One region of the Micromonospora sp. NPDC093243 genome, then DNA from elsewhere that is predicted to be linked to it. Evidence: predicted binding sites of a transcription regulator. Region 1 holds the regulator's gene; the other holds the start of a gene.
What was found. Region 1 encodes HrcA, which represses chaperone genes, less so after heat shock. Its sites were predicted from a motif close to GGTTNGCACNCTCNNNNNGAGNGTGCNAACC; they were not measured.

Region 1 (7,188 bases):
CTCGACGCGATCGACCGCACCTGGGGGCTGGCCGCCGACGTCGAGGTGACCACCGAGGCCAACCCGGAGTCGGTCACGCCAGAGTCGCTCAAGACGCTGCGGGCGGCGGGCTACACCCGGATCTCCCTGGGCATGCAGTCCGCCGCGCCGGGGGTGCTGGCGATCCTGGACCGCAAGCACAGCGCGGGTCGGGCCACCGCCGCCGCCCTGGAGGCGCGCGACGCCGGGTTCGACCACGTCAACCTGGACCTGATCTACGGCACGCCGGGGGAGAGCGCCGAGGACTTCGCCCGCTCGCTCGAGCAGGTGGTCGCCGCCGGTGTCGACCACGTCAGCGCGTACGCCCTGATCGTGGAGGACGGCACCAGGCTCGCCGCCCGGATGCGCCGTGGCGAGCTGCCGTACCCGAGCGACGACGTGGCGGCCGACCGCTACCTGGCGGCGGAGGCGGCGCTCGGCGCGGCCGGCTTCTCCTGGTACGAGGTCTCCAACTGGGCCCGGACGCCGGCCGCCCGGTGCCGGCACAACCTGCTCTACTGGGCCGGCGCCGACTGGTGGGGGCTCGGGCCGGGGGCGCACAGCCACGTCGGCGGAGTGCGCTGGTGGAACGTGAAGCACCCCGGGGCGTACGCCCAGCGGCTCGCCGCCGGGACGTCCCCCGGCCTGGCCCGGGAGGTGCTCACGTCCGACGAGGCGCACATGGAGGACGTCATGCTGCGGCTGCGGCTCGCCTCCGGGCTGCCGCTGGAGGTGCTGGACGCCGCCGGCCGGGCCGCCGCCGCGCGGGCGCTGGCCGACGGCCTGCTGGACGCCGGACCGTACGCGGCCGGTCGGGCCGTGCTCACCCTGCGGGGCCGGCTGCTGGCCGACGCCGTCGTCCGCGACCTGCTGCCGTGAGCGGTGCCCGACCGGCCGGGGGAGCGGCCGGCCGGGATCACTTGATGAAGCTCGCCGACATCGGGTAGCGGTAGAGCTGGCCCTCGTTGGCCTTGATCCCGGCGAGGATGCCGAAGACCGTGCCGAGGATGACCGCCGCGGCGACGCCGATGAAACCGATGAGGATGCAGGAGAGCACCCAGCCGATCACGCCGACGATCGACCAGATCAGCTGGAAGTTGAGCGCCGCCACGGCGTGCGCCCGGACCGTCGGGGACTGGTTGCCCCGGGCCAGCATCGCCACCAGCGGGGCGATCCAGCCGAGCACGCCGCCGCTGAGGAACATCCCGGCCGCCCCGCCGAAGTGCGCGACGAGCGTCCAGGTCTTGTCCTCGTTGTTGGCGAACCCGCCGCCGGGAGCGCCGTAGGCCCCGCCGGTCGGATAGCCGACGCCCGGGGGCGGGTAGCCGCCCGGGGGCCCACCTGGGGGTGGGTAGCCGCCTGACGGTGGCAGGTCACCGCCGGGTGGCGGATAGCCGCCGGGCGGGGGATAGCCGCCCGGGCCCGGGGCCCCGGACAGTGGTGCGGTGGGCGGCTCGTCCGCTGCGGACGGGCCGGGAGCTGCGTACGGCGGGTTCGGCTCCGGCGGGTTGCCGCCGGGCTCCCCGGCGCCGGGAGGGCGAGGTGGTTCAGTCATGAACGTCACGGTAGGGGCAGCCGGCAACGCCGCACCAGAGCGCTGTCGTCCGGATCGGCGGGACGTGGGCAGGGCCGCACCCGCGGTCCGTCGTTGATCATCGCGCTGGCGGGCCTGCCGACGTAGACTGGCACTCGCTACAGTCGAGTGCCAGGAGAGCCGCCGGCGGTGCACAGTGCCGCCGGCCGAGGCGCGTAGGAGGTGGGGGGAATGGGTCTCGACGACCGCAAGCTCGCCGTGCTCCGCGCCATCGTCGAGGACTACGTCGCCACGCAGGAGCCGGTCGGCAGCCGCGCGCTGGTCGAGCGACACCAGCTCGGGGTCTCGCCCGCGACGGTCCGCAACGACATGGCCGTGCTCGAGGAAGAGGGCTACATCCGGCAGCCGCACACCAGCGCCGGCCGGGTGCCCACCGACCGCGGCTACCGGCTCTTCGTCGACCGGCTGTCCCGGGTCAAGCCGCTCAGCCCGGCCGAGCGCCGGGCGATCGAGCGCTTCCTGGTCGGCGCGGTCGACCTCGACGACGTGGTGCATCGTACGGTCCGGCTGCTGGCCCAGTTGACCCGGCAGGTCGCCGTCGTGCAGTACCCGAGCCTGGCCCGGTCGTCGGTCCGGCACCTGGAACTGGTGCCGATCTCCACCACCCGACTGATGCTGGTCATGATCGCCGACACCGGACGGGTCGAGCAGCGGCTGGTGGAGATGCCCGCGCCGATCCCCGCCGACGACGTCACCGACCTGCGCCGGTTGGTCAACGAGAAGCTGGCCGGCACCCGGCTCTCCGACACACCGCCGCTGGTGCAGGCGCTGGTCGACGAGGTGCCGACCGAGCTGCGCCCGGCGATGACCACCCTCTCCACCGTGCTGCTGGAGACGCTGGTCGAGCGGCACGAGGAGCGGCTCGCGCTGGCCGGCACCGCCAACCTGACCCGGGGCGGCCTGCTCGACTTCCAGGGCTCGCTGCGGCCGATCCTCGAGGCGCTGGAGGAGGAGGTCGTGCTGCTCAAGCTCATCGGCGAGACGGAGCCGAGCACGACCCGGGTGCTGATCGGCGACGAGAACGAGTTCGACAACCTCCGCGCCGCCTCGGTGGTCAGCACCGGCTACGGCCCGGGCGCCACCATCGTGGGCGGCCTGGGGGTGCTGGGGCCCACCCGGATGGACTACCCCGGGACCATCGCCACGGTGCGCGCCGTGGCACGCTACGTGGGCGAGCTGCTGGCCCAGAACTGACCAGTCAGGGCGCCGACGGCCGGCTCCGGCCGCCGACCGGCGCAACGCAACGCGAGACGAACATGAGGACACGGAACGCAGTGGCCAGGGACTACTACGGCATTCTCGGTGTGAGCCGGGAAGCCTCCGACGACGAGATCAAGCGCGCCTACCGCAAGCTGGCGCGCCAGTTCCACCCGGACGTCAATCCGGATCCGGAGGCTCAGGAGAAGTTCAAGGACATCAACGCCGCGTACGAGGTCCTCTCGGACGACCGGAAACGGCAGATCGTCGACCTGGGCGGTGACCCGCTCGCCCCGGGCGGCGGGGGCGCCGGCGGCCCGGGCGGTCCCGGCGGGGCCGGCCCGTTCGTCGGGTTCCAGGACATCATGGACGCGTTCTTCGGCGGGGCCGCGGGCGGCGCCCGCGGGCCGCGGCCGCGCACCCGGCCGGGCGCCGACGCGATCCTGCGGCTGGAGCTCGACCTGCACGAGACCGCGTTCGGCGTCGAGGCGCCGATCACCGTCGACACCGCCGTGCTCTGCACCACCTGCTCCGGCGCCGGCACCGCCGCCGGCACCCACCTGGCCACCTGTGAGGCCTGCGGTGGTCGCGGCGAGGTGCAGTCCGTGCAGCGCACCTTCCTCGGCCAGGTGGTCTCCGCCCGGCCGTGCACCGTCTGCCAGGGCTACGGCACCACGATCCCGCACCCGTGCCCGACGTGCGCCGGTGACGGGCGGGTGCGTACCCGCCGCTCGCTGACCGTCAAGATCCCGGCCGGGGTCGAGGACGGCATGCGGATCCGGCTGGCCCAGCAGGGTGAGGTCGGCCCCGGCGGCGGCACCGCCGGCGACCTCTACGTCGAGATCCACGAGCGGCCGCACGACGTCTACTCGCGCAAGGGCGACGACCTGCACTGCCGGGTGACCGTGCCGATGACGGCGGCGGCCCTCGGCACCCGGCTGACCATCAAGACGCTGGACAGCGAGGAGACCGTCGACGTCAAGTCCGGCACCCAGCCGGGCAGCACGCTGCGGCTGCGCGCCCGCGGGGTGCCACACCTGCGCGGCACCGGCCGGGGCGACCTCTACGTGCACCTCGACGTGCGTACCCCCACCAAGCTCGACGCCGATCAGGAGAAGATGCTGCGCGACTTCGCCAAGACCCGGGGCGAGGAGGTCGCCGAGCTGACCAAGCAGGGCGGCTTCTTCTCCCGGATGCGGGACGCGTTCAACGGCCACGCCTGAGTCGTAGCCGGGTCAGCCGCCCCGGCCGGTCCGGGGCGGCTAGCCTGTTGATCGTGTCCGCGCCGCTCTTCCTGGTCGATCCGCTGCCCGCCGCCGACTCGCTGACCCTCGGCGGGCCCGAGGGGCACCACGCGGCCACCGTGCAACGGCTGCGGGTGGGCGAGGAGCTGCTGCTCGCCGACGGCCGGGGTGGCACGGCGACCGCCGTGGTCACCGCCGTCGGCCGGGGCAGCCTGGAACTCGACATCACCTCCCGGGGGTACGCCGACGCGGCCGTTCCACGGTTGGTGGTGGTGCAGGGCATCGCCAAGGGCGACCGGGGCGAGCTGGCCGTGCAGGCGATGACCGAGGTCGGGGTGGACGAGATCGTGCCCTGGGCGGCGTCCCGCTCGGTGGCCCAGTGGCGCGGCGACCGGGGGGTACGGGCCCGGGAGAAGTGGGTCGCGACCTCCCGCGAGGCGGCCAAGCAGGCCCGCCGGCCCTGGCTTCCGGTGGTGGCCGGCGCGCCGGACGAGTCGACCGTCCAGGTGGCCCGCCGGATCGCCGGGGCCGCCGCCGCGTTCGTGCTGCACGAGGAGGCCGACGGGCGCCTCACCACCGCCGACCTGCCGGACGCCGGCGAGATCGTGCTGGTGGTCGGCCCCGAGGGCGGCGTCGCCCCGGCCGAGCTGGACGCCTTCGCCGAGGCCGGCGCCCGCCCGGTCCGCCTCGGCGAGTCGGTGCTGCGCACCTCCACCGCCGGCGTGGCCGCCCTCAGCGTTCTCGCCACCCGCCTACTCCGCTGGTAACCCACCCGCCCCCTGCGCCCCCGCACCCCCCGCACCCCCCGCACCCCCCGCCCTCCGCGGCGATCATGCAGTTGTGGTGCCTCACCAAAGGGGCGTAATGCCAGTTACCGGGCACCACAACTGCATGATCGGCCGGGGGGGGGTGGGGTGGGGGCGGGGTTAGGTGCGGAGGTAGGAGGCGCCGTTCAGGTCGACGATGGTGCCGGAGGCCCACTCCGCCTCGGGGGAGGCGAGCCAGTGCACCGCGGCGGCGATCTCCTCGGGGCGGGCCACCCGGTTGAACGGGCTCTGCGCCCGTACGGCCGCGCCCCGTTCGGCCTTCAGGTGCTCGTTGGTCATGTCGGTCGCCACGAAGCCGGGCGCGACCGTGGCCACCGCGATGCCGTACGGGGCCAGCGCCACCGCCAACGACTGGCCGAGCGCGTTCAACCCGGCCTTGCTCGCCCCGTACGCCGGGTTCCCTGGCTCGCCCCGGAACGCGCCACGGGAGGACACGTTGACGATCCGGCCGCCGCGCTCGCGCATGTGCTGGGCGGCGCACCAGGTCGCGTTGGCCGCGCCGAAGAGGTTGGTGTCGAGCACCTCCCGCCAGCGCTGCCGCCACTGTTCGTAGGAGCTTTCGAAGACCGGGTGCGGCGGGTCGGCCGGCCCGAACATGCCGGCGTTGTTGACCAGCACGTCCAGCCCGCCCAGCAGCTCGGCGGCCCGGTCGACCATCGTGCGGACCGCCTCCGGGTCGGCGAGATCGGCCCGCAGGACCACGTGCCCGTCGCCGGGCAGCTGCGCGCGCAACTCCTCGGCGAGGTCCGCCGAGTCCCGGTGGTGGATCGCCACCCGGTCACCGCCGGCCGCGAAGGCCTGGACCACGGCCCGCCCGATGCCGCGCGAGCCCCCCGTCACCAGTACCGCCCGTGAAGTCACGCGGGCCATCATGCCGCAGCGGCCCGGCCTCGCCCATCCGGCCCCGGTGCAGCGCTTAGCATGCCCCGATGGGAAGCGACTGCCTGTTCTGCCGAATCGTCGCCGGGGAGATCCCGGCCACCGTCGTCCGGGAAACCCCCACCACCCTCGCCTTCCGCGACATCGACCCGAAGGCGCCGGTGCACGTGCTGGTCATCCCGAAGGAGCACTACGCCGACGTCGCCACGCTGGCCCAGGGCGACCCGGGGCTCGCCGGCGAGGTGCTGGCCACGGCCGCCGCGGTGGCCGACGACGAGGGCCTGCTCGGCGACGGTTTCCGGCTGATGTTCAACACCGGGGCGTACGGCGGCCAGGAGGTCTTCCACGCGCACGCCCACCTGCTCGGTGGCGCGCCGCTGGGCCCGATGCTGGCCCGGGACCTCGGGTGAGCGAGGTGGCGGACCGGCTGGACCGGATGGTGCGCCAGGTGCAGGCGCAGGCCCGGATCCCGGCGGTGTCGGCCGCGCTGCACCGGGCCGACCGGCCGCTGTGGAGCTGCGCGGTCGGCGGCACCGGCAACGACACCGCCCTCGGCCCGGCGACGCAGTTCCGGATCGGCTCGGTCACCAAGACCTTCACCGCCGTGCTGACCCTGCAGTGCCGCGACGACGGCCTGCTCGACCTGGACGACCCGGTGGGCCGGCATCTGGACCTGCCGGCGCACGGTGAGCTGACCGTGCGCCGGCTGCTCTCGCACACCGCCGGGCTGCAACGCGAGCCGTACGGCGACGTATGGGACAGCCTGCGTGCGCCCGACGCCGACCAGCTCCTGGCCGACCTGGCCCGGGCCGAGCGGGTGCTGCCACCGGCCCGCCGCTACCACTACTCCAACCTGGGCATGGCGCTGCTAGGGCAGCTGGTCGGCCGGTTGCGCGGTGGCACCTGGGCGGAGGTGCTCGCCGAGCGGGTGCTCGTACCGCTGGGGCTGACCGCGACCACCGTGACACCCGGGCCCACCGCCGCCACCGGGTTCCTGGTCGACGCCTACTCCGACGAGGCGCACCCGGAACCGCCGACCGACTTCGGCGCGGTCGGCCCGGCGGCCCAGCTCTGGAGCACCGCCGGGGACATGGCCCGCTGGGCCGCCTTCCTGGCCGACCCGGCGGCGCTCGACCCGGCGGGCGCGGTGCTCGCCCCCACCACCCTGGACGAGATGCGCTGGCCGCTGACGGTGACCGACGAGACGCTCTGGGCCGCCGGCTTCGGGCTCGGCCTGATCCTGGTGCCGCAGGGTGAGCGGGTGGTGCACGTCGGGCACGACGGCGCGATGCCGGGCTTCCTGGCCGGGGTGTACGGCCGGCGCGGCGGCGAGGGCACCCCCGGCGCGATGGGCTGCGCGGTGCTGCTCTCCTCCGGCGGCGCCGCCGCGGCGCTCGACCTGCCGCACCGGCTGCTCGCCGCGGCCGTC
Region 2 (7,188 bases), on a different contig from region 1:
CAGATGTGCACCACCTCGCAGAACATCCTGATCCCCGCCGGCGGCATCGAGACCGACCAGGGGCAGAAGAGCTTCGACGAGGTGGCCGGCGGGATCGCCGCCGCGGTCGGCAAGCTCACCGCCGACCCCGCCCGGGGCGTCGAGCTGACCGGGGCCGTCGTCAACGACGGGGTGCTGGAGCGTCTCGACGAGGTCACCAAGGTCGGTGAGGCGCTGCTGGAGTCGCGTACGGTCGAGCACCCGGCCTTCGCCGACGCGGTGGTGCGGACGCCGACCATCGTGAAGCTGGCCGCGGACGACACCGCGACCTACGGCCGGGAGTGGTTCGGGCCGATCTCGTTCGCCATCGCCACCGACTCCACCGCGCACAGCCTGGAGATCATGCGCAGGACCGTGGGTGAGAAGGGCGCGCTCACCGCGGGTGTCTACTCCACCGATGAGGCGGTGCTGGACGCGGCCGAGAAGGTGGCGGTCGAGGTCGGCGTGCACCTCTCCTGCAACCTGACCGGCGGCGTCTTCGTGAACCAGTCGGCGGCCTTCTCCGACTTCCACGGCAGCGGCGCCAACCCGGCCGCCAACGCCGCGCTCACCGACGGCGCCTACGTGGCGAACCGGTTCCGCATCGTGCAGAGCCGCCGGCACGCCTAGGTCCCCGGGCTCGATCACGCCCCAACCCGGATGTGGTGGCCTCCCGTTGGCTGGGAGGCCACCACATCCGGGATCGAGCACGATCCTGGCGCTCGGAAGGTGGGTGTGGCGCCCTCAGGCGGGGCGGCGCATCTGGAGTTCGGTCAGCGCCGGGATGGTCGGGTGCGGCACCCGGACGCCGGTGTCGACGAACCCGAGCCGCTGGTACGCCCGGTAGGCGCGGTCGTTGCCGACCACCACCTCGAGCATCAGCTCCGGTCGGCCGCACTCCCGTGACCAGGCAGCCACCGCGTCGACCAGCTCGGCGAGCAGCCCGTTGCCCCGCCAGGTCGGGGTCACGTAGACCGCGTAGATGACGGTCAGCCCGGGTTCGGTCGGGGTGACCGTGCCACCGGCGTGCCCGACCAGGCGGCCGCCCGGGTCCGCGATGAACTGCGCGGTCTCCGAGCCGGCCGAGGTGTACGCGATCCGGGCGGCGTACTCGGCGTGCGGGCGGGCCGCCGCGTCGGCCACGGTCTCCAGGAAGGCCAGCGGCGAGTCGGCGAGCATCTCCAGCCGCAGGGCCCGCATCCGGGCGGCGTCCGCCGGTCGGACCCGGCGGATCTCCGCCTGCCGTGGGCTGGGCCGGGCCGGAGCGGTCATCATGACCGCATACCTACCACAATGATGACGACCGATGGCCGCATGGCTCGACATCGGGTGCAATATGCCCCGATTTGTGGTCGTGCGCCGCCGTCACTCCTCGTGTAGCGTGCGATTTCGGTCACCTCTTCAGCGGCCGTCGCCGATCGCGGAAAAGGTGGTTGCCGCGCGCCCGGCCGTGCCCGGCCGCGCGGGTAGGAAACGCCGCGCAGAGTGAGGAAGTGCACCGTGGCACAGGGCACCGTGAAGTGGTTCAACGCCGAAAAGGGCTACGGCTTCATCGCCGTCGACGGCGGGCAGGACGTCTTCGTTCATTTCTCCGCGATCGAGATGGACGGCTACAAGGCGCTCGACGACGGCCAGCGGGTGGAGTTCGAGATCGCCCAGGGGCAGAAGGGCCCCCAGGCTGAGCGGGTGCGCGTCATCGCCTGAGCGGGCGCCGCCTGCCCGGACCATCGGCCGGTGCCGGCCGGGGCTGCGCCACGGGGCCCGACCCTGGAAGATCGTGAACCGTTCCAGCCGTCGCTGAGGAGGGTTCATGTCCGACCAGCCGCCCCCGGCCGTCCCGCCCCCGGGCCAGCCCGACCCGTCCGGTCCGCACTCGGGCGGCGACAACCCGTCCGGATCCCGTCCGGGCGAACCCGACCCGGCCACGCCCGCGCCGGGCGCCGACCCGGCCACGCCCGCGCCGGGCGCCGACCCGGCCACGCCCGCGCCGGGCGCCGACCCGGCCACGCCCGCGCCCGGTGGCGCCGGAGTCCCGTCCACGGACGCTCCGGGCGTTCAGCCCGGCTCCGACCCGACCGCGGCGTCCGCCTGGGGCCCGCCGCCGGGCTGGGATCCGGCCGCGCCCACCACCAGTGGCCCCCCGACGGCCGGCTGGGACCCGAGCGCGCCGCCGCCCGGCGGCCCTCCGCCGACCGCTCCGGCCGGCTGGGACCCGCGCGTGCCGCCTCCCTGGGAGCCGCCGCCGGGCGCGCCGCAGGGCTGGGTCTTCCCGCCCACCGGCGGCTACCCGGCCGGCGCCGGGCCGTACGGCGGGCAGCCCTGGTATCCGGGTCCACCGGCCGGGTGGTACCCACCCGGCTTCGATCCGGCCGACCCGCTGGTCACCCCGCCCGGCGTCGGGCTGAGCGGCTGGTTCGACCGGTGCGTGGGGGCGGTGCGGCGCGGCTGGCGACTGCTGCTGCCCATCCTGCTGCTCACCCAGGTGCTGCCCGCCGCGGTGCTGTCGGTGCTCTCCATCGGGCTGGACCCGACGGCGAACTGGGAGACGTCCACCGTCGAGGACCCGGCCGCGCTGCCCGACACCTTCTTCACCGACCTGGCCACCATCGTCCTGGTGCTGGTCGGCGGCAGCCTGGTGATCGGGTTGGTGCAGGCCCTGGGCTGGGCCGCCGGGACGTGGGTGATCACCCGCCAGGCGGCCGGCGAGCCGGTCGACCTGGCCGCCGCGCTGCGCTACGGCCTGCGCCGGGCACTCGGGCTCTGGGGCTGGACGCTGCTGATCAGCGTGATCGTCGGCCTGGGCGTCTGCTTCTGCGTCCTGCCCGGCATCTACCTCGCCTTCGCGCTGAGCATGGCCGGGCCGGTCTACCTCTTCGAGCGGCACAACCCGATCGGCCGGTCGTTCCGGATGTTCCACGACCGGCTGGGGCTGCTGCTGGGGCGGGTGGCCCTGGTCGTCGCCGTGGTGATCGTCTGCACCGTGGTCGCCAGTGTGATCGAGGGGGTCGGCACCGCCCCGTTCGGCACCGATCCGCTCGCCGCGCCGGGGTCCGCGATCGGCGTGGTGGCGGTGATCGCCGTCACCGCGGTGCTGGCCCTCCCCGCCCACCTCGTGCAGCTGGTGGGGCTGTTGGTGACGTACGCCGAGCAGCGGGTCCATGAGCGGCCGGTGAACAGCGCCGGACTGGCCGCGGAGCTCGGCTGATCGCGGCGTTCGTGCTTGCACTCGGCATGGGAGAGTGCTAAACAAGTCATTGGCACTCGCGTACTGTGAGTGCCAAAGGTCGGGGCGGTGGGGCCATGGCCACGCCGGCGGGACAAGCCGCCGGTGGGGCAGGTGGCCGGTCGTCGCGGGCTATCCGGCCCGGCCGAGGTGAGCCGTCGTCACCACGACGACGGCGCCCCAAGGTGCGTACACCAGGCGGCCCATCCGGGACACACACTCGGGTGGCCCGTGAGTGTCCAGGAGGACAACGCCGTATGGCCAAGATGATCGCGTTCGACGAAGAGGCGCGCCGCGGCCTCGAGCGGGGCATGAACCAGCTCGCCGACGCCGTAAAGGTGACCCTCGGCCCCCGGGGCCGCAACGTCGTGCTCGAGAAGAAGTGGGGTGCCCCCACCATCACCAACGATGGTGTGAGCATCGCCAAGGAGATCGAGCTCGAGGACCCGTACGAGAAGATCGGCGCTGAGCTGGTCAAGGAGGTCGCCAAGAAGACCGACGACGTGGCCGGTGACGGCACGACGACGGCGACCGTCCTGGCCCAGGCCCTGGTTCGTGAGGGCCTGCGCAACGTGGCCGCCGGCGCCAACCCGATGGCCCTGAAGCGGGGCATCGAGGCCGCCGTGGCCAGCGTCTCGGAGGAGCTGCTCAAGCTCGCCAAGGACGTGGAGACCAAGGAGCAGATCGCCTCCACCGCCTCCATCTCGGCCGGTGACACCAGCGTCGGCGAGATCATCGCCGAGGCGATGGACAAGGTCGGCAAGGAAGGCGTCATCACCGTCGAGGAGAGCAACACCTTCGGCCTGGAGCTTGAGCTCACCGAGGGTATGCGCTTCGACAAGGGCTACATCTCCGCGTACTTCATGACCGACCCGGAGCGTATGGAGGCCGTCTTCGACGACCCGTACATCCTGATCGTCAACAGCAAGATCTCGTCGGTGAAGGACCTGCTCCCGATCCTGGAGAAGGTCATGCAGGGCGGCAAGCCGCTGCTGATCATCGCCGAGGACCTGGAGGGCGAGGCCCTGGCCACCCTGGTGGTCAACAAGGTCCGTGGCACCTTCAAGTCGGTCGCCGTCAAGGCGCCCGGCTTCGGTGACCGCCGCAAGGCCATGCTCACCGACATCGCCATCCTCACCGGTGGTCAGGTCATCAGCGAGGAGGTCGGCCTCAAGCTCGACGCGGCCGACGTCGACATGCTGGGCCGCGCCCGCAAGGTCGTGGTGACCAAGGACGAGACCACCATCGTCGACGGTGCCGGTGACGCCGAGCAGATCCAGGGCCGGGTGAACCAGATCCGGGCCGAGATCGACAAGAGCGACTCCGACTACGACCGGGAGAAGCTGCAGGAGCGTCTGGCCAAGCTGGCCGGCGGTGTTGCGGTGATCAAGGTCGGCGCGGCCACCGAGGTCGAGCTGAAGGAGCGCAAGCACCGCATCGAGGACGCCGTTCGCAACGCGAAGGCGGCCGTCGAGGAGGGCATCGTCCCGGGTGGTGGCGTCGCGCTGGTGCAGGCCGGCAAGACCGCCTTCGACAAGCTGGACCTGACCGGCGACGAGGCGACCGGCGCGCAGATCGTCAAGATCGCGCTGGACGCCCCGCTGCGGCAGATCGCCGTCAACGCCGGCCTCGAGGGCGGCGTGGTCGTCGAGCGCGTGCGCAACCTGGAGGCGGGCCACGGCCTCAACGCCGCCAACGGCGAGTACGTGGACCTGCTGGCCGCGGGCATCATCGACCCGGCCAAGGTGACCCGCTCGGCGCTGCAGAACGCGTCGTCGATCGCGGCGCTCTTCCTCACCACCGAGGCCGTCGTGGCGGACAAGCCGGAGAAGACCCCGGCCGCCCCGGCTGGTCCGGGTGGCGGGGACATGGACTTCTGAGTCCAGTTCCGACCGGAAACGGGGCGGGCCGCGTCAGCGGTCCGCCCCGTTTCGTCGTCAGGTCGTCAGCCGCCAGGTCGGCGGGCGCCGGCAGGCGCGGTCAGGTCGGCAGCGGGCGCTGGTTGCGCCGCTTGTGCGTCCGGTCGTACGGCGCGCGGAGCTGGATCGGCGCGTCCACCATCTCGACCGGATCCTCGGCCGCGGGGTCATCGGCGACGCTCATCTCGGCCAGTTGTTCGGCGTCCCCGTAGTCGAGTCGGTCGATCGGCAGATGGCCGGGCAGATCGCCGACCGGGGTCCAGGTGACGGGTGCGACGTCCTCGGTGTGTTCGTCGTCCGTGGTCATTGCTGCCTCCTCTACCGAAACGGTAGGGGGCGTCGATCACGGATGAGGGCGAATGGCACTATACGGGTCTATATCCCATTCGCCCCGGATCAGTTCCCGATCGTCCGCCGGTACAGGAAGAAGACCCGCTCGATCCGCGCACCCGAGCTGCCCGAGTAGAACGGCACCGGCCCCACCCAGCCGATCTGGGCCGATTCCAGCCCCATGTCGTGCTGGTCCCGCAGGCAGCGCCGCAGCAGCACCCCGCCGATCCCCGAGCCCTCAGCCGCCGGGGCGGTGCCCATCGGCCCGAACCAGCTCGGCCGGGACGACCCGTACGCCGCGAAGCCGATCACCTCGCCGTCGCGTTCCGCCAGGTGGCAGCCCGCCCCCGGCCGGCCCACCGAACCCGCCAACTCGCCGTCCCAGGCCCCGCCGAAGGTGGACCGGGCGAACGCGGCCAGCGCCGGCAGGTCCGCCGGCTCCGCGCGGCGCACCGTCACCCCCTGTCCGGCCAACCGTCGCTCCGCGGCCTGCGTCGAGCGCAGCGCCGGCGACTCGTCGTACGACAGGTCGGCGGTCATGTTCCAGGCCGTCCGGTCCTCCTGGTAGCCCAGCGCCAGCGCGGCGCAGACCGCGGGGGTGTACCGGACATCGATCCCCGGCCAGGCGTAGTACGGCGGGTTGCCGGCGAGCAGCACCTCGGCCGCACCCCGGTCGGCGAGCTGCCGCTCCGCACCGGCCAGCAGCGCCCGCCCGGCGCCCCGGCGGCGGTGCTCCGGCGCGACCGCGACCAGGTCGACGTGCCCGAGCCGGGGGTCGGCCGCCGACATCGAGCCGATCAGCACTCCGACCAACTCCGCCCCCCGGTACGCGCCGAGCGCGAACACCGGCCGGTCGGCGGCGGCCCGGGTCCAGAGCGCGTCCACCAGGACGCCCGCCTCGGTCGCGTCCTCGGGCAGGTCGAGCGCTCCGGCGCAGAGCCGCACCACGGCGGGCGCCAGATCGGGGGTGAGTTCGCTGACGGTGATCTCCGCGTCCATGGTCGCCGACCCTAGATCACGGGTACCCGTCCGCCCAAGGCCCGGCCACCGTCAGCCCGCGGCCCGGGCCGCCCGCACGGCCGCGTACGCGTCGACCAGGCCGGCGCCGGTGATGTTCGCGGGCCCACCGCAGGCGTCCGCCGGATTGCGGGAGCGATAGGTCGGCTCGGCGGGCGTCGCGGTCTCCCGCAGCAGCTGGCGGGTCCGGGGCAGGTCGCCGATCAGCGCCGGGTCGGCCGACCACATCAGCGCCACCACCCCGGCCACCTGCGGGGTGGCCATCGAGGTGCCGTCGAGCGTGGCGTACCCGCCACCGGGCATCGCGGAGCGGACCCCGACGCCGGGGGCCAGCACGTCCGGCTTGGCTGGCCCGCCCGGCACGGGGCCTCGGGAGGAGAACTGCGCCACCCGGCCCCGGTCGTCCACCGCCCCCACGGTCAGCACGTCCGGGTAGGGCGCGGGCGGGTCGTCGATCGACGCGCACCAGGGGCCGGTGTTCCCGGCCGCGGCGACCACGAAGATGCCGGCGGCGTCCAGCGCGGCGGTGGCCGGCCGGAGCACCCCGGCGTCGCAGCCCTCGATCCCGGGGCAGCCCCAGGAGTTGGTCAGGATGTCCGGCGCGCGCTCCGGACGCCCGTCGGTGAACGCGTCGCCGCCGGACGGGAACGGCGCCAGCATGAACTGGAGGCAGTCCAGGTA

Region 2: the regulator HrcA is predicted to act here: its motif matches at 3,271-3,301, upstream of groL (chaperonin GroEL).

The regions. Positions count from the first base shown of each region.
Region 1 covers NZ_JBIVNT010000009.1:56,087-63,274, forward strand. The annotation lists gene hemW (radical SAM family heme chaperone HemW) at 1-897, shown strand, start outside; gene ACIP9D_RS27225 (DUF4870 domain-containing protein) at 935-1,573, opposite strand; gene hrcA (heat-inducible transcriptional repressor HrcA) at 1,784-2,806, shown strand; gene dnaJ (molecular chaperone DnaJ) at 2,887-4,032, shown strand; gene ACIP9D_RS27240 (16S rRNA (uracil(1498)-N(3))-methyltransferase) at 4,086-4,820, shown strand; gene ACIP9D_RS27245 (SDR family oxidoreductase) at 4,980-5,741, opposite strand; gene ACIP9D_RS27250 (histidine triad nucleotide-binding protein) at 5,810-6,169, shown strand; gene ACIP9D_RS27255 (serine hydrolase domain-containing protein) at 6,166-7,188, shown strand, end outside.
Region 2 covers NZ_JBIVNT010000008.1:27,041-34,228, reverse strand. The annotation lists gene paaN (phenylacetic acid degradation protein PaaN) at 1-648, shown strand, start outside; gene ACIP9D_RS25575 (GNAT family N-acetyltransferase) at 763-1,293, opposite strand; gene ACIP9D_RS25570 (cold-shock protein) at 1,519-1,722, shown strand; gene ACIP9D_RS25565 (hypothetical protein) at 1,829-3,223, shown strand; gene groL (chaperonin GroEL) at 3,499-5,121, shown strand; gene ACIP9D_RS25555 (hypothetical protein) at 5,222-5,467, opposite strand; gene ACIP9D_RS25550 (GNAT family N-acetyltransferase) at 5,557-6,489, opposite strand; gene ACIP9D_RS25545 (S8 family serine peptidase) at 6,541-7,188, opposite strand, start outside.